Methanolacinia paynteri: one gene and its partner. The protein of the gene in region 2 binds, or shares a complex with, the protein of the main gene of each other region. Links are inferred from orthologs where the notes say so. Each region holds a gene or a part of one and is shown on either strand. Other genes may lie near its edges. The genes, in order: METPAY_RS13620 and METPAY_RS07155.

Region 1 (8,415 bases), on a different replicon or contig from region 2:
GAAAAAAAGAATCTTAAGAATTTACGGCTAAATTTCCGCCTGAATTAAGAACAGAAATGAATCTGAAAAATATCAGATTTTTCTGAATCCTTTTCCGACCATTTTCAATGCAATTATCCGGATTAATAAATAGTTGAAAATCAAACAGAAAGAATCTCGACTCTTATATCCTTCGGCTCATCACCAAGGGTGACAATCGCACACTTTCCTTCGAATGCAGGGCCGGGATTGACAATTACCGTTCCTTCTACCTCCTTTATTCCGGGATCGTCATGGATATGTCCGCAGCAGACAAGATCGAATCCTTTCATGTGCTTTCTGATGCTCGAACTTCCGACATTTGCATCCCCTACACTGTCGAGAGTTTCTTCAGGCGGGGCGTGACAGACGAGTATATTGTGAACGTTATTCTTTGTTCCTGTCTTTGCCTTCGTTAATATTGCATCAATCTCTTCTTCAGATAGTTCAAATGGAGTCCCGAAAGGAGTCGGATTGGATCCCCCTACACCGACAAGAGTTATCTTGCCCAGCTCGAGCGACGAGCCATGAAGCGAAACCGCATTAGACTCTTCAAGATAATTCACAGTCTCCCTGCTGTCACAGTTCCCAGGAACAGCAAAACACGGCACATCGATCTGTTCAAGCATTCCAAGCGCAGGTTCGAATGGACCGTCGGGATCGGTGAAGTCCCCGGAAATTATCACCATATCAGGGTCAAGTTCAAGAAAGGAATTTAATTTCCCATATTGACCATGGAGATCGGTCAGCACAAGGATTCTCATCATGGATTATTGTTCGTTTTCCCGATAAAAAAATCCTGCTATAATCACGAATCTTCGCCGGGTTCAAGAATCACCGGAAGCCTGTTTTTTCCCGAAGAAACGGGATTTGGCATCATGCCAGTGCCCTGTAACTTTTCCGGAGAGGGAAAGTTTCCCAAGCAGGGCGTTCACTTCCGGTATAAGTTCCGACGGTTCCGTTCCTGCAAGGGGAGTTCCCGGAAGCGGGGTGAAATAATGAGCATGGATCTTCCCGAAACGCGATAACCACCTCATCTGTTCGACAGTCGCTATCTGGTCCTCTTCTGTCTCGAACGGAATTCCGACAATGTAATCGACGACAGGAGCAAAGCCTCTCTCGTGGCATAACTCAACGGCCCGGATTACATCACCACACGTATGACCACGGTGCAAAAAAGAGAGAACCCTTTCACTCCCCGACTGCGCCCCAAAATGAATTTTTTTATTAGCACAGTACTTATCGATGAGATCTATCGCCTCATCGTTAATGAATTCGGGCCGGACTTCACTAGGGAATGTTCCAAGATAGAGATTCTGGTCTTTCGAAAATGAAGAAAGAAGCTTTTCTACTTTCTCAGGCAGGAATTCCCTTCCGTTCGAACCATAGGCAAGTGCGTTGGGAGTGAGAAATCTCACGTCCGTATAGATCTTTGATGCATTCACAATCTCATCAACCGACCTGTGCCTCATGCATCCCCCGAAGAGCCTCGGCGTCTGGCAGTACCCGCACCTGAAAGGACATCCCCTGGATATCTCGACTGCACTCTTCGCCTGCGTAAACGGGGGGTAATAATCAAGAAGAACACATCTGTCATTCGGTATGAATCCGTTTTTCGTCGCCACACCCGGCAGCGGCCGCATGGCCGGATGATTCGGATCCGACATTATCGTCTTCAGAAGTTTAGGCAGGACATATTCTCCCTCTCCCACCACGACATAGTCTGCAACTTCAGCCATCTCCCCCGGAAGTGCAGACGGGTGAGGGCCACCGACGATTGTTATACATTCGGCATCCCTTATCTCATCCATATAATGAGGAGCATCAACCGAGTTCAGGCTGTATAAGGTAATATCATTCTCAGGGCCGTCGGTCTCCCGGAGGATTATTCCTTCTTTTTCGCAGGCGGCATACAACACTGCAAAAGAATTCCTCGCCCACCTGATCTTCCTCCAGTTAACTATCATTAAACAAACGCCCTAAGGGATTATCTCACACCCGTTATATTTATTGATGCGGAAATCTTCAGCAGAGATTAAGCCCTGCCCGATCATCTCCTGTATTTCAGAAATCACCGATTCAACTGCCGATTTTAGATTTAAAACACTCCCGTAGACCAGCCGCCTTCCCTCTTCCGGCCAGGGACGGATAACATTCGAATACAGGCACCTCCCACCACAGAAACCCGCGATATCACATTCCAGACAGTCACCACCAGGTTCTGTCTTCTTCAGGTTTTTCGGATCGGAATCGAAAATGTTTCCCGCGTAAAAGTCCCTCATCCCCACCATGCACGGGCAGGGAACGATGTTTCCGTCGGTCTGTATGGCATAATTCATATGCCCCGCACCGCACCGCATAGGAGCAGTCGTCCCGCCGGAACCCGTAAGGATATCGTAAACCAGCCCGCAGAACGGATACCAGCGGGGCACAACTCCGCTCTCTCTTATCAGCCCAAGCCACTTTTTTGCAAGCCTGGCGATTCCCGGATTGTATGACTCTTCGATCCATTCGCGAAATCCCGGCCTTTCGGAGAAGTCATACCAGAAATTGGCGTCCATCTGCCAGTGTATCGAACTAAATGTATAATCCTTGTTGTCTGCAAGGAAGGTTACCGACTCATATATATCCGTCTTCTCCGCAACGGTCATCCTCGCGACAATCTCACCTGGGAAACCTGAATCATTGATATATTTGATAGACTTCATTAAACCGTCATATACTTCTTCTCCACGGTAACCGTCTGTGGTTCTCCTGTCGCCGTCGATCGAGAGTAGTATAGTATCCAGTCTGCGGATGTACCCGGGAGGTAAATTCCTGATCAACAGCCCATTCGTATAAATGGAAAACCTGAACGAGGGCATCTTATCCATGAAACCTATAAGCAGATCCGGCCTCAGGGTCGGCTCTCCCCCATAGAACAGTATACCCGGCTCATCATCTTTTTTCAGGAATGAATACAGGTTCTCGGGGCTGTATTCAGGTGACGAGGGAAGTAAAACACACTCGTCAAACGATTCCAAATCCGACTCACATGAGAAAAATTCCTTGCCACGGCAATAAGAACAGTTCAGGTTACACTCGTCGTTTACAATAAGGTGATAATACAAATTATCCTCCGCTTGAGGTTGTCAAATATTATTATTCTACAATAATTTCGCCGGTATCGCCGTTTACTGTTACGACTGAACCTTCAGGAATCCCGGAGATCGGTTTCTCGGGTTTGTCCACCATGGGAATATCTGCGATTATTGCACCGACCGCGATAATCGTTTCAGCCTCAATATTTATTATGGCACTCGGGGCTTTCCCGTTTCGACGCAGGGCATAGATAATATAGGACCCTACAGTCGAGCCTTTGCCGTGCGGAAACGCAAGCACCTTTCCCCCGATGGATTTGCCTTCAAGAGGATGGCCTGATTCAATTACAATGCCTGTCTCGGGATCGACGCCGGATAAGAACGAGATCGCCTCACCGCTAACCAATAGCTCGCCTGTACCCTTACCCCCGGATATACCTCTGGCCATAATTGTAAAAGACATATCTAATAAATGTTGTAAAGTAAGATATAAAGTAACATGGATGACACTCTCTTCGAAAGTCACGAAAATATTGATATATCTAAGCTTAATTTACAGGAGTTAAGCGAACAGCTGCGTGACCTGGAAGCAAAACTCAATATTCTCACCCGCGAGACTGCGAGGCTTGAGAAAGAGAATATGCAACTCAAAAAGGAGAACGCACAACTCAAGCGGCCTCCTTTATTTGTTGCAACAGTAGTAGACATCCTCGATTCCGGTGAGATATATCTCAGGCAGCAGGGGAATAACCAGGAATATATTACAAATGCCCTGGACGCAATCTGCAGCGATTTAAAACCCGGAATGAAGGTTGCTGTGAATAACGCACTCCAGATCATCAGGACCGTAGGAAATACTTTCGATTCAAGGGTCAGGGTCATGGAGCTCGAAGAATCCCCTGATGTGACATTCAAAAACGTGGGCGGACTCAAGAACGAGATCGAAGAGGTAAGGGAGGCTGTAGAATATCCGCTTACAAGGCCGGAAGTATTCCAGAGGATCGGTGTCGAACCGCCGAAGGGAATTCTCCTCTACGGACCGCCGGGAACGGGGAAGACTCTCATTGCAAAGGCAGTTGCAAATCAGGCAAATGCAACCTTCATCAGGATGTCGGGCAGTGAACTCGTTCACAAGTTCATAGGAGAAGGTGCCCAGATGGTAAGGGATCTATTCCTTCTGGCAAGGGAACGCGCCCCGTCCATCGTATTCATCGACGAGATCGACGCAATCGGTAGCATGAGGACTCATGACGGGACATCGGGAAGTGCCGAGGTCCAGCGTACACTCATGCAGCTCCTTGCCGAGATGGATGGGTTCGACAACCGCGGGGACGTAAGGATAATGGCGGCTACAAACCGTGTAGATATGCTTGATCCCGCATTGCTCCGGCCGGGACGATTCGACAGGGTTCTCGAAGTTTCTCCTCCCGACAGCGATGCAAGACTCGAGATATTCAGGATACACACGGATAATATGAATATAGGAACCGTCGACCTGAAAGATCTTGTGAATAATACCGAAAATGCCACAGGTGCAGAGATTCAGGCTATCTGCCGTGAGGCGGGAATGTTTGCAGTGCGCAGAAACGCCTCAGAAATTACGATGGACGACTTCCAGGCAGCGATATCCAAGGTTAAAAATAAATCCAAATCCGATGACATAATGTATACCTAATCATGAATCTGCTGATGATCCAAAAAGAAGGAACAGACCTCTACAGGACTCTTCTTGATTCGGAGACCAGCAGAGAGATCCTTCGTTTTTACCGCCCCAGGAAGACCGAATGCGGGGTAATTATCCAAAATTCCACACTCGGCGGCGCACTTTCGCTCATCTCCGAACTCAATTGGTACATCAGGAGATATGTTGCCGAACTGTTTCTTGAAATTTCCCCTGAACTTTACTGTACGAGAGATTTTGCAACCGATGTCTACCAGAGAAGCAATAAACTGAAAGAGACATGGAGCTTCTCCAAACTTATATCCATAAAGGACGGTCAGATCATGGACGAGATCTGGATGGAGCCCCATTCCTCAAAAGAGGATTATCCCCATATTCTGGAATCATCTGATTACGTCCTGGAAGTCTGGTGTGCTGAATACGAAAAAGAAGAGTAAATAATATTAAATTATTCTTTTCAGGCGAACATCGCGCCGTCCGAGAGATCGCCCAGACCCTGCTTGACGTCGTGACGGATCTTGTCAATCGCCTTTATGAAATCGTTCATATCGACATCTTCCTTTTCCATCCTGATGGCAAACATTCCTGCTTCAGTGCATATAGCTCTCAGATCCGAACCGTTCTTCCCTTCGGTAAGGGCGGCAACCTCTGAGAGATCAACGTTCTTCTGGAGGTTCATTCTCTTTGTATGGATCTTAAGTATCGCAAGGCGTCCTTCAATATCAGGGAGCGGGATCTCGATCATTCGGTCAAAGCGCCCGGGTCTCAGGAGTGCAGGATCGAGAATGTCGATCCTGTTTGTGGCTCCGATGATCTTAACATCACCGCGGTTATCGAACCCGTCGAGGTCGGCCAGTAATTGCATCAGGGTTCTCTGGACTTCACGGTCACCTGAGGTGATGCTTTCCGTCCTGTGTGCCCCAATCGCATCTATCTCATCGATGAATATTATAGAAGGTGCGTTCATCTTCGCATGCTCGAAGAGCTCTCTTACAAGACGGGCGCCTTCACCGATATACTTCTGGACCAGCTCGGAACCGACGACTCTTAAGAATTTGGCATTAGTCTCATGAGCAACAGCTCTTGCAAGGAGTGTCTTTCCTGTCCCCGGAGGACCGTAGAGAAGGACACCCTTCGGCGGAGATATTCCAATCTTTTCAAAGATCTCCGGCCTCTTAAGCGGTAGCTCTATAGCCTCCCGGATCTCGTTTATCTGTATTTCAAGCCCGCCTATATCGCCATAAGTCTCTAATGGCGGGTCCTCGACCTCCATCCCGTATATCTGGGAGTCAAAGGATGCAGGAAGGATATCGACAATTGTCAGCGACTGCTGGTTGAGCGTACAGCGTACGCCCGGTTTTAGATCTTTTGCATCGATAAACCCGGATGCCCTAACCATAAATCTCGGCCCTGCACTCGACTGGACAATTACCCTGTTGTCCGTGGCCACATCCGATATAGTGCCGATTATCAACGGCGGGCTCCTTAGTTTGTCGACCTCCCCCTTCAGTTTGCGGATCTCACGCTCATACCTGAGTTTCTGGTTGTCGATGAACCTCTTTTCCGATTCGAGCTGCCTGATCTCTTCACGAAGCTCCAGATTCCTGGTCTCAAGACCCGAAATCCTGTCGAGAAGATATTTTGTGACATCCTGCTCTTTCTCAGGATCAATTTCAACTGGTTTATCGGCCATCCGCTTCCTCAATTAGGTATTTAGGGGTTGCCCAATATATAGATGTTTGCGATTAATATGTCTGAATGTGAGGTTTGCGGATGTATAATCCGCGGAAAGCCAATACTGGTTCAAATAGGGGGCGCAAAGATGTGGGTATGCAGCAATTGCGCCAAACTGGGAACAGAAATTCAGCGCCCAGGGATGGATGCAATAAAAAAAGGGTCGCCAGGAATGGTATCTGCAAAACCGGGATTCCGATCGGTTTCGCCGCAAAAAAAGAAATCCAGGGATGTTTTCGATATGATCGACGGCGAGATCGACGAGGATTTCAGTGATATCATACGTGATGCGAGGATGAGTAAGGGGCTCAGCCAGAAGGAACTAGCCATGCAGATCAAGGAGAAGGAAGGTCTGATAAAAAAGATCGAAAAAGGAATGATCCCCGAAGATTCGGTTCGTAAAAAGATCGAGGAGGCACTCTCCATAAAACTGACGGAATCGTCCGATGTCGGTGTCAAAACAGGCCCGAAGGGAGGAATCGAACCCACTCTCGGCGACGTTATGAAGATAAAAAAGGGAAAATAACCGGAGTTATGTTAAATGCCTGAAGAAAAGCCCGTTATAATGATAAACTTCAAGACCTACAACGAGAGTTACGGTTTCAGGGCACATGACATTGCCGAGGCGGCCGAGACCGTAGCGGAAGAAAGCGGCATTGAAATCGTAATCTGTCCCGGATTCATGGATATACACCCGATGTCAAACCATTACCGCCTGCCTGTCTTCGCCCAGCATATAGACGGAATCTCGCCTGGCGCACACACGGGGCATATCCTTGCCGAGGCAGTAAGAGCGGCGGGAGCTACGGGCACGCTTATCAACCACTCGGAGAGAAGACTGACTCTTGCGGATATCTCCGCGGCTGTGGACGCAGCAAAAAGAGCAAATCTAAAGACCGTAGTCTGTACAAACAACACAGCGACGAGCGGAGCGGCGGCGGCACTCTCTCCCGACTACGTGGCTATCGAACCGCCGGAGCTCATCGGCAGCGGAATATCTGTTGCAACGGCAGACCCGGAAATAATCGAAAATTCTGTAAATGCGGTAAAATCAGTCAATAAAGATGTCAAAGTCCTTGCAGGAGCGGGGATCAGTTCGGGCTCGTGTGTCAAAAGAGCAGTCGAACTCGGCTCGGACGGGGTACTGCTCGCATCGGGGGTCGTTAAGGCTGAAGATCCGGCAACGGTCCTGAGAGACCTTGTCTCAAAGATTTAAAAAAATATGGCTCTCCGCTGTTTCATGTGGGTAAATAATTTCGAGATCCCACACATCCTCACACAAGTTAGGAGCCAGCAAATCCTTCGCATTTTCTTTTCTTCACATACATTCGGATACACATACATGGCACTGTCATATTGCTTACATACCTTACTATACCTTACCCTGGCAACCCCGGCACTGGTCGGCCAGGCCGCCGGACGGCCCCTGCCCAGGGACCTTGCCTTAAGATAATCTTCTCACGGCACGCCCGGGGGACCGGTGAAGGTCCCCCGGGCTGTTTTTTTTGGTTTTTTGCATACAAAACACACGTTGTGATCTTACCGCACCTCGCCGCTCGGGGGATACTCGTCTATCTTCCGAGCGGTCTATCATCATAGAGAGGCCCCGAGGTCGGGGCCGATCCGCGAACCTGCTGTGCGGTTCGCGGCGAGGGGTTGTCAGAAGTGGTGAGACTTCCTTTTATCCCACACAGATTAACGAAGAGCCAAAAAATAAAATACAAAATTATTCAGACAATCATCGACATAAGGTCATGCTTGGTTATTACACCGCTGACTTTCCCTTTTTCAAGAACTAAAATCGCATGACTGTTGTGGAGCATATGTACTATAGTCTCGATATCGGTTGAAGGCGGGACTGTAGGAAAACCCTCTTCCATGAAATCGGATACGAGATGATCC
Region 2 (8,490 bases):
GATGACTTCGCAATACTAATTGCATCGTATATCAAAGCAATTGGTGGTGAGTCAAGAGTGATCTTAGTGCATAACGAGGATGAAGGTGGCCATTATTATGCAGAGGTTTATGTTACCTCTAAAGATCAGCTTGATAATTATATTAACTCAATAAAAAAGAGATATAACGACGCCAGATCATTTTATTATCATGCCGAACAAAAAAATGGCAAAACTGATTATTGGCTAAATCTCGATTGGTCAGGATCAAGGCCCGGTAGTAAATTCTATTATAATGATGATGATTCCTATTATGCATATTATTCAGATGGTACCTATAAAAAAGTCTATAAATCAAACGAAAAATGTTATTGGGAACTTCCTACAACAAAGTCAACACCTAAACCTACTCTAGATTTAAGTAAATTAGATTCCCCAACACCAAAACCTACCTTAGATCTAAGCGCTCTAAAAACACCGACTCCTAAGCCAACATTTAGTATGAGTGATTTGCTGGCTATGTAAATACTTACACTGTTCAAAAATCATGCATATGTGAAATGAGAAAGAAAGTGTTCTTTTTCATATTATATCCTTTCCATAAAGCCGTTTGAGAAAACCTGGGATATGATCCTCCGGGATCATACTGTGATACAAAGGTCCAAAAAACCGGCAATTTGAGCTTATTTTGCCCTTTTGACCGGCGTTTTAGAGTATGATTATAAAAAACGCTGTTCTGCCGTTTTTTTAAGGATTTAAGCCCGGATCACATCGAAATAACGGCACGAGAATGACCTCTTTTTTTCAGACGATGTTTATATCGAAGAGGAAGGAGATCGTGGAATCTCAGGCTTCTGTGTGGATGTAAAAGATCGTAATTCCCGCTGTTTTCATCCCCTATTTATGCTTTACTTTACAATTTGACGATTGTCTGAAGATCAGATCAATCCAAAAATCTCACAGAAGATCTAATTTCAGTTACTTCCATAAAACTTCGTCACCCGGTACCCCTCCAAAAAAAGTAAATCCTATTTAATAAATTTCAGTTTACATTCAGTGAGGACGATTAAAATTATGATTTGCAACCCGGTATATAAGACGGATATGGCTGATATACCGAATAGATCATACATGAATTATTTACTTCAACATACATCCTCGGGCTTGACAAACAAGTGCCAGCTTCCGAGTCACTCAGGTGAAATCCAATCTGGATCAAATTCTTATCTTTTTCATCATAACTTACTCTGGAGAATTTGATTGAATCAATGCTTTTATTCTCTAAAAATTCGATAACTTCCGGGTCATCGAGCGCCACATTCAGGGCAGTAAGATCTGTTGCATTTGCCGGAGTTGCATTTACAAAAGCCTCTTCACCATGATCGGATTGTACAGGGAGAAAATATCCAGCCAACAATCCTACAAAAAAAGTTATGATAAGGATAGGTATCCATTTTTTTACGGTATCCATGATTTCACCTGGTAAGCCTCAGACCACCACGGGACAAGAAAAGGATATTCCAATTGTGGCGTTCCTGCAGAACAATCAGTTGTTAAATGTTTTTTAGTAAAATCGGGGATGTTTCCATTCCACCATAGAGTATTGGAATTATAACTGGTAAAAAGGTATGAGTCACATAAATATGATTCAGAGACTGAATTAAAAGTATTTCCATCGAAAGCAAAATACTCATGGTTTTCATCCACATCACCATAACAAAACGGTACATACCCCGTTCTAATTACCGATCCCTGCCATGACAGTATATATGGATAACCCTCAGATGTCGATGATGTGCTAATATAAATCTCAAAATTATAGTCCCTAAATCCGCTTGTGAATGTTCGATGAGCAATATATTTCTCATCTCCATAAGCGGTACTGTCATAAGTATAAACTACATATTTTGATGGATCTCCACCTACTATTGCAGAGGATATTTTGGCTACTCCAACCTCTATCCACGTATCAACTCCACTAATTTTTTTTCCAATATGGGATGTGAGATAATGACAGACTGTTCCGTCGGAAGAAACCTCCAAATACCCCGGATGATTATTCCCATTGATTCCATTATAGTGATAATCATCAATGCGGGCTCCCGCGTCTGCCTGTACCTGAACTGTTTTTAATGAATTGGCTTTATCCATACTTTCTGAGATAGATCTATATTTATGCAACTGGTTTAGGATCTCAGAAATCTTTTTGCTCTCGGTCTCAGTCATTCCATCCAGATATGTTACTTTCGGCATTTTTTCTATCATTTCCGAGATTTCTGTGTCACTTAATCTGTCTCCTTCTTCATCTAAAAGATACGGACTTCTTTTTAATTGCGTATCGATTCCTACTATGTCTCCACCGGAGGAGAAATTTTCATTTAAATTATTTTCAGATTCAGCGCTAACGACCGGAACGAAGATCGCACCGGCGAGTGCCACTACCAATAGCAGGCCAAGGGCCGGCATACCGGATTCTGTTTTCATTTTTTCATCTCTTTTCAATTTTAACAACCGGCGTGCAAACTTTAATCCGCAATAAAGCTGACAATAAGCAATTCCGGTGGAATAAATCCATATATACTCCTAAAAAGAAGGATTGTGAATTCGAGCATAGAATCCTGCTCCTTCTACACTGGAGATTTAACCAGATTTATAAAAGGTTTTTAGGGGAGCAACACTCCTCATCCGCCTCTGGTTGAAAATATAATGTAAGTCTATATACCAGTTTTCACCATGCTCTTGAACAATCCCTTCGGAAGTCAATAGAAAAAACTTAATCGTATTGTTATTTGATGATGCATTATCTACGGGAATCGGTTTTCATACGTTTTTTAGAGAGATCACAAGCATACAATTATTGATTTCTTCTGCGCGTGTTTACTGGTATAAACGAGAAACAGTTTTCAATCTTTTGATCCTCAAAGGCTCTTTGATCAGACTCCCAATCTAATCATCCGGAGTGTCCTACTTATTTCCGCAAAATGAATGTCACCCAAAAAACTCCAATTTGAGCTTATTTTGCTCTTTTGACCAGTGATTTTGAGGGTGGATCCCAATAACGCCAAATATATCGACTATATTGGGATTAAAGCCAGAATTGCATCGATATAACGGCACGTGATTGCCCTGTTTTTTTCAGACGATGTTTATATTGAACAGGGAGGAGATCGTGGAATCTCAGGCATCTGTGTGGATGTAAAAAATGGGTTTTTCGCCGTTTTCATGGCTTATTTAAACTTTACTTTATAATTTAGCGGCGGTTTGAAACAATTGCTCTTCAAAAAATATTCACCGGACAATATCTTTGCAAAGGGGATCATTATCAAAAAAATGTAAGCTCGCCAACTCCGGCAAAAACAAGAATCCGGAGATTCATTTAAACAGGATTCCTGCAAGTCCGTTATTTATCTCACGGCCTCTTCGATGCACTCTTCAAGGCTTCCCAGTCTTGCCTCGGCGCCACACATATTCGGGACATAGGCAAAGGCCTTGCCGGAATCGACCATTATCGTATCGAATTTATCCATCGCAGGAGATACCACGATGCAGGTATCCTCGATAACCTTTGCTCCGGTCTTTTGAATCTTCGAGACTATACCGGCGTTTGCATCCTTCACGCCTTTCGACGAGAAAATATAGAGAGGTTTTTTCACCTTTCGGCCCGCGAGAAGATCTGAAATTTTTGCAAGCTCTTCAGCCGAGCAGTGAGGGCACCCGACGGCCACCGCATCGATCTCCTTTTCCTTAAACAGCGATTCGATCTCGGATGCCTCTATCACGATCTTTTCCGAAGGCTCCGGAGCAAATGTCGGCAGTCTCGCCTCAGGGGTTATCCCCTTTACATGATACAGCGCGACTGCGCCGGTCGCCGCCATCGCTGCCCCGAGAGCTTTGAGCTGGTCTCTCGATGCGCGTATATTCGTAAAGTACGGTATCCTGTTTCCAACCTCCTTCCCTGCAAGATATCCTATAGCACCGAAATGCCCGGCGTGAAGAGCATTCGAATCCTCGACCTCAACAGTAACCTGAGGCATACGGTTTTTGAACAGGTGCAGCCCATACTTGGGAGTTTTGCCGATAATTGCCGCTGCAAGTGCGGACGGCCCTCCCTCGCGGTTCGTCTTCGCGCCGATAACCGAGTTGACATAAGAGACCGCAGATGATTCGGACCATGCAAGATGATCCTGCATCGTCAGGTTCGTATAAAGATAGTATGGCGTACAGGTGCACTCCATCTTCACGCCAAGCTTCCGGTATGCATCCATTACTGCCAGCTGCTTATCTGCAAACTCCTTTGAGATCCCGATATCGCGCCAGTTGTCACGGGGCATTCCGACCGGATTTAGGACAGAAAGAACAGCAACTCGTGCATCAAGATTTCTCAGCCATTCAAGTCCCCATTCGCCTATTGTCTTATACGACGCTCCGCTTATCTGGGCACTCGTTATCGGCACAAGCTCCTCCGCCCCGAAGACCTTCCCCAAGGCAACGAGGATCTCCATCATCTTCTGTCTTGTCTCGCCGTACTCCCCGGCTAAAATATTTTCATCTTCCCTGTCAAGCTGCATGTGTTATCAATCCCACCCGGCTCTAACGAAATTCTTTTCTTCTCCCATAACCATCGTTGCATCGACTCCGACTTTTACATTTGTACCGTCACCGATCCTGCACGGATCGAGCGAAGAACCCCTGGCTCCTTCGATAACCATAAGGTCCCGGTCACCCCTGACACGGGTCGCGATTGCGTACTCGACATCCTCCATATCGTATATATCGATGTCCTCGTCAACGATTACGACATGCTTCAGCGAGGTATGTGCGGCAAATGCGGCCATAATCGCATTCTTCGCATCTCCCTGGGTATTCTTCCTCACCTGGACAACGCCGTGCAGGTACCCACAGCCGCCTGTTGTGAGCGATACATTCCTGACTGTCGTCACCTCTCCGACGGCACGATAGATCTTCGGCTCATATGGCATCCCCATCAGGAGCTTATGCTCGTTACCCCCCGGGAGAATCCCGTGGAAGATCGGATCGTTCTTCAGGTGCATACCTGTAAGCTCGATAACAGGGGCGGGCCTTACGGGATCGTAGGTCCCCGTAATATCGACAAAGGGGCCCTCGTCAGCTTTATCCACGGTGATATAACCTTCGAGGACTATCTCGGCATCGGGAACATGAACGCCGTTTTCACACTCGAAGACATCCATCTCCCCGCCGGATAATTCAGCGGCATACCCCAGTTCTTTTCCGGTCGGAACACGGGTGCACGATGCAAAGGTAACCCGCGGATGCGTTCCTATGGTTATAGCTACGGGCAGGCGATCGCCGTTTTCAAGTGAAGTTCTTAAGAGATTGTACGTATGCCGGCCTTCAACAAGTCTTGCGGCCAGTCTTTTTTCGTCGAGAACAAGCATTCTGTGAATCGATGCATTCGTGATTCCGCCGTATTCTGAAAAGACAACTGCAGAGGTAAGATACCTGCCTGCATCAAGAGGGTAATGGCGCATAACCGGAAGACTGAAGAGATCAGGCGGATGCATATTGAGCTGCCCCGCATTATTCACAACACCGTCGTAGCCTGCCGACGCAAGGCTCCTTACGACATCCTTCTCATCATACCCGAGGGCAAGCGATATCGCCTTCCTCGATGCAGTAACGTTCATCACACCGCGGTGGACCTTGTCAAGCTTATGGAAGAAGAGAAGCTTATCGGTCGCAGCCGCCATTTTAGGCGCTTCGTATACCGACGAGACCTCTTCCTCTACATCGACTACAAGATCCTTTTCCCTCATCAATTCTATAAAATCACGCATCATATCCACTCCATCGAAATCCCAGATCGTGTTCGACTCCCAGGTGATCGAGAGCTCTTGCGACGACCATATCGACAAGATCTTCGATCTTTGTCGGTTTCATATAAAATCCCGGGGCCATCATCATTATCGTCGCACCTGCTTCATCCGCATCCAGCATATTTTTGAGATGAATTCTTGAAAGCGGCATCTCCCTCGGCATCAGGAGGCATTTCCTTCTCTCTTTGAGGCATACGTCAGCTGCACGTGTGATCAGATTTTCAGAGTAGCCGGAACTGACAGCCGCAAGCGTCTTCATGCTGCACGGGCAGATTATCATTCCCTCATAACGGAAAGAGCCGCTTGCGATATCGGCGAACATCTCGTCCTCTCCGACGTATACTCCGTTAAAACCCGAGAGATCGACACCTTCGTATTCCGCTATCTTCTTTGCAATATCCGATATGATGATATGGACCTCTCCCTTCTCGGTAAGAACTTCAAGAAGCCTCTTTGCGTACGCCATCCCGCTGGCGCCGGTTACTGCTACTACATATCTCTTCATGGGGTGTACTCTCCAAATCTGGTTGAACGGATCATTATATATTTAGCTTGTTCTGCTTAGTAGGTTTACTAATATTCAGGATTTCGGTCGCCGCACTCTCCACTGCCCTGCGATACTCAGGGAGAGTATATACTCCCATTCTCCACTGGATTCTTCTCGTGTCGTTGAGAGTATTTAGCAAAGGCGACATCTCTTCGAGCGAGACCAGATCATTCCTGTTCTCGACCATAACGTCTATCGACATGGGAGACGGAAACGACGGAATATCCACCAGGACGAAATCTTCATTCACTCCCGCGGTCTCCGCGATCTCTGTGGCAATTTTTCTCTCGTCTATCGAATCTGAGCTTCTCAGGACTGACGACATCCGAATCTGGTCCAGACCGACATAGATCGATCGTTTGTAGAGGGATCTCCTCATCAGGCTCTTCATGAGAGTTGAAGCGCTTTCGGATTCGGAATTCATGAGCTCGACAGAGAATGACCCGTCATCCATGGACAGGAGTTCATTTGCCCGGTCGCTCCCGGTGACTTCCAGGTGCCTGACTGCCGCCGCTTTGACCATCGATTCCGCAATCCTCGAGACATGGTGGAAGTATATAGTAGGCCTCATCAAAGTCCTGGCAATAAGAAGCGACTCGGCTGCAATAATTCCGGTGTCCTTCAACGCAAGACCGTTTTCAGAGAGAATCGTGCTCTGTATAAGCCTCTGTGCATCAACCGTACCGTAAGGAACGCCTGTATAATGCGCATCCCTCATCAGGTAGTCCATCCTGTCCACATCCAGATCGCCATGAATAATCCCGGCCAGCTTATGCTTACCTTCGATCATCCGGCAGATCTCGGACGGGTCAAGCCCGATCTTTTCGACGGCCCCGGATATTTCAGTCTCACGGAGCATATGCTCCACTTCATGATGGCTTCTTCCAATATACTCCTCGATCAGCGGTTCGGTTGCATGCGAGAAAGGCCCGTGACCGATATCATGCAAAATCCCTGAAACCATCGAGAGAAGGACATCATTATCATCGAGCTTCAGCCTTTTTGCAAGAATTCCGGCAAGGTGCATCGTCCCGAGGGAATGTTCGAAACGTGTGTGGTTTGCTCCGGGATACACCATATCCGAAAAGCCGAGCTGCCTGATGTGCCTGAGCCTCTGAACCTGCGGAGAATCAAGTAAAGGGAGAATTTTTTCATTTACGCTGATATAACCGTGAACAGGATCCTTTATCGTCTTCATCCGCTTTCTACATTTTAAATGATTTATATAATCAGATATAATTATTGGAACAATTGCCCCGAAATCGAAGAAATCTCATCCGGGCGGGGTCGCTATTAATGCCATTTATATACCAATTCTTTTAAATATTCACTGATGAAAGTTGCATTCCTCTCCGGGGGGACAGGGACTCCAAAACTTATCAGGGGGTTTCGAAATCACCTGAGCGACAGTGATATCTCCGTTGTTGTTAACACAGCGGAGGATATGTGGATATACGGGAGCCATCTCTCGCCCGATATCGATACGGTGATGTATCTCTTTGCCGGAATCCTGAATACCGATTCCTGGTGGGGCATAAAAGGCGATACTACAATAACAAATGACACCCTGAAAGATCTAGGAGAAGATGTCTATCTCACGCTCGGCGACAGGGACAGGGCGTTAAATATTGCAAGGGCACGGATGCTTAATTCAGGGATAACCCTTACCGGAGCGACCAGGGAGCTTTGCAAAAGACTCGGAATCAAAGCCAATATTCTCCCGATGACCGACTCTGAATATACGACATATATAAAAACCGGCGATTTACTGATACATTTCCAGGAGTACTGGGTAAAACACCGTGGAAACCTGGACATCGAAGAGGTCGTAAGAGTCGGAAACGACCAGGTCTTCGGGACAAAAGAGACAATAGATACCATCAATAATGCCGATCTCGTAGTAATCGGGCCTTCGAATCCCGTAACGAGCATCTCGCCGATCCTCGAATGTTCGGGTGTAAAAGATGCGCTGAAGGAGAGTTTTGTAGTCGCAGTCAGCCCTTTCATAGGTAATGAACCTGTGAGCGGACCTGCGAAGGCGCTTATGGAGGCCTGGGGGATGACGCCCGATTCTGCAGGAACATATGAGCTGTACAGTGAATTTACAGA

What was found.
Region 1: the proteins of METPAY_RS07155 (region 2) and METPAY_RS13620 are in contact, whole or in part, in a crystal structure (PDB 7CNS), measured with the Thermococcus kodakarensis proteins. The link is inferred for Methanolacinia paynteri from one-to-one orthologs. Residues at the interface, in WP_011250200.1 of Thermococcus kodakarensis: Ile25, Ala28, Leu29, Ile32, Tyr33, Ala47, Gly48, Asn53, Ile54, Ala57, Glu60, Phe61, Leu62, Tyr99, Ser128, Glu129, Ser130, Asn145, Arg146, Glu147, Gly148, Gly149, Pro150, Ser151, Leu153, Tyr164, Leu201, Gly202, Asn203, Gly227; in WP_011250199.1 of Thermococcus kodakarensis: Arg6, Lys7, Ile8, Leu27, Gly28, Thr38, Arg58, Gly59, Lys60, Gly61, Ser62, Thr63, Val64, Ser66, Tyr67, Val68, Tyr70, Ala71, Lys74, Glu86, Ala87, Glu88, Thr89, Ile90, Ala92, Thr93, Ile96, Ile97.

The regions. Positions count from the first base shown.
Region 1 is NZ_KN360943.1:151,340-159,754, forward strand. What follows is about bases 1,861-4,595. They hold METPAY_RS13620 (DUF126 domain-containing protein), read right to left. Parts: upstream 3,562-4,595; coding sequence 3,160-3,561; downstream 1,861-3,159. Other genes in these bases: METPAY_RS13610 (TIGR04013 family B12-binding domain/radical SAM domain-containing protein), read right to left, coding at 1,861-1,985; METPAY_RS13615 (TIGR04084 family radical SAM/SPASM domain-containing protein), read right to left, coding at 1,998-3,128; METPAY_RS13625 (proteasome-activating nucleotidase), read left to right, coding at 3,598-4,595. In the rest of the region: METPAY_RS14500 (glycosyltransferase family 2 protein), read left to right, coding at 1-48; METPAY_RS13605 (metallophosphoesterase family protein), read right to left, coding at 141-785; more of METPAY_RS13610, read right to left, coding at 846-1,860; more of METPAY_RS13625, read left to right, coding at 4,596-4,773; METPAY_RS13630 (DUF5804 family protein), read left to right, coding at 4,788-5,216; METPAY_RS13635 (proteasome-activating nucleotidase), read right to left, coding at 5,237-6,472; METPAY_RS13640 (multiprotein bridging factor aMBF1), read left to right, coding at 6,530-7,039; tpiA (triose-phosphate isomerase), read left to right, coding at 7,055-7,729; METPAY_RS13650 (CBS domain-containing protein), read right to left, coding at 8,244-8,415. UniProt on the Methanocaldococcus jannaschii protein: Component of a hydro-lyase that catalyzes the dehydration of mevalonate 5-phosphate (MVA5P) to form trans-anhydromevalonate 5-phosphate (tAHMP).
Region 2 is NZ_KN360931.1:37,127-45,616, reverse strand. The notes cover bases 2,466-5,275. They hold METPAY_RS07155 (aconitase X), read right to left. Parts: upstream 4,548-5,275; coding sequence 3,384-4,547; downstream 2,466-3,383. Other genes in these bases: METPAY_RS07150 (UbiD family decarboxylase), read right to left, coding at 4,554-5,275. In the rest of the region: METPAY_RS14215 (transglutaminase domain-containing protein), read left to right, coding at 1-504; METPAY_RS07165 (hypothetical protein), read right to left, coding at 1,052-1,450; METPAY_RS07160 (hypothetical protein), read right to left, coding at 1,438-2,463; more of METPAY_RS07150, read right to left, coding at 5,276-5,795; METPAY_RS07145 (UbiX family flavin prenyltransferase), read right to left, coding at 5,788-6,339; METPAY_RS07140 (HD domain-containing protein), read right to left, coding at 6,374-7,579; cofD (2-phospho-L-lactate transferase), read left to right, coding at 7,715-8,490. UniProt on the Methanocaldococcus jannaschii protein: Component of a hydro-lyase that catalyzes the dehydration of mevalonate 5-phosphate (MVA5P) to form trans-anhydromevalonate 5-phosphate (tAHMP).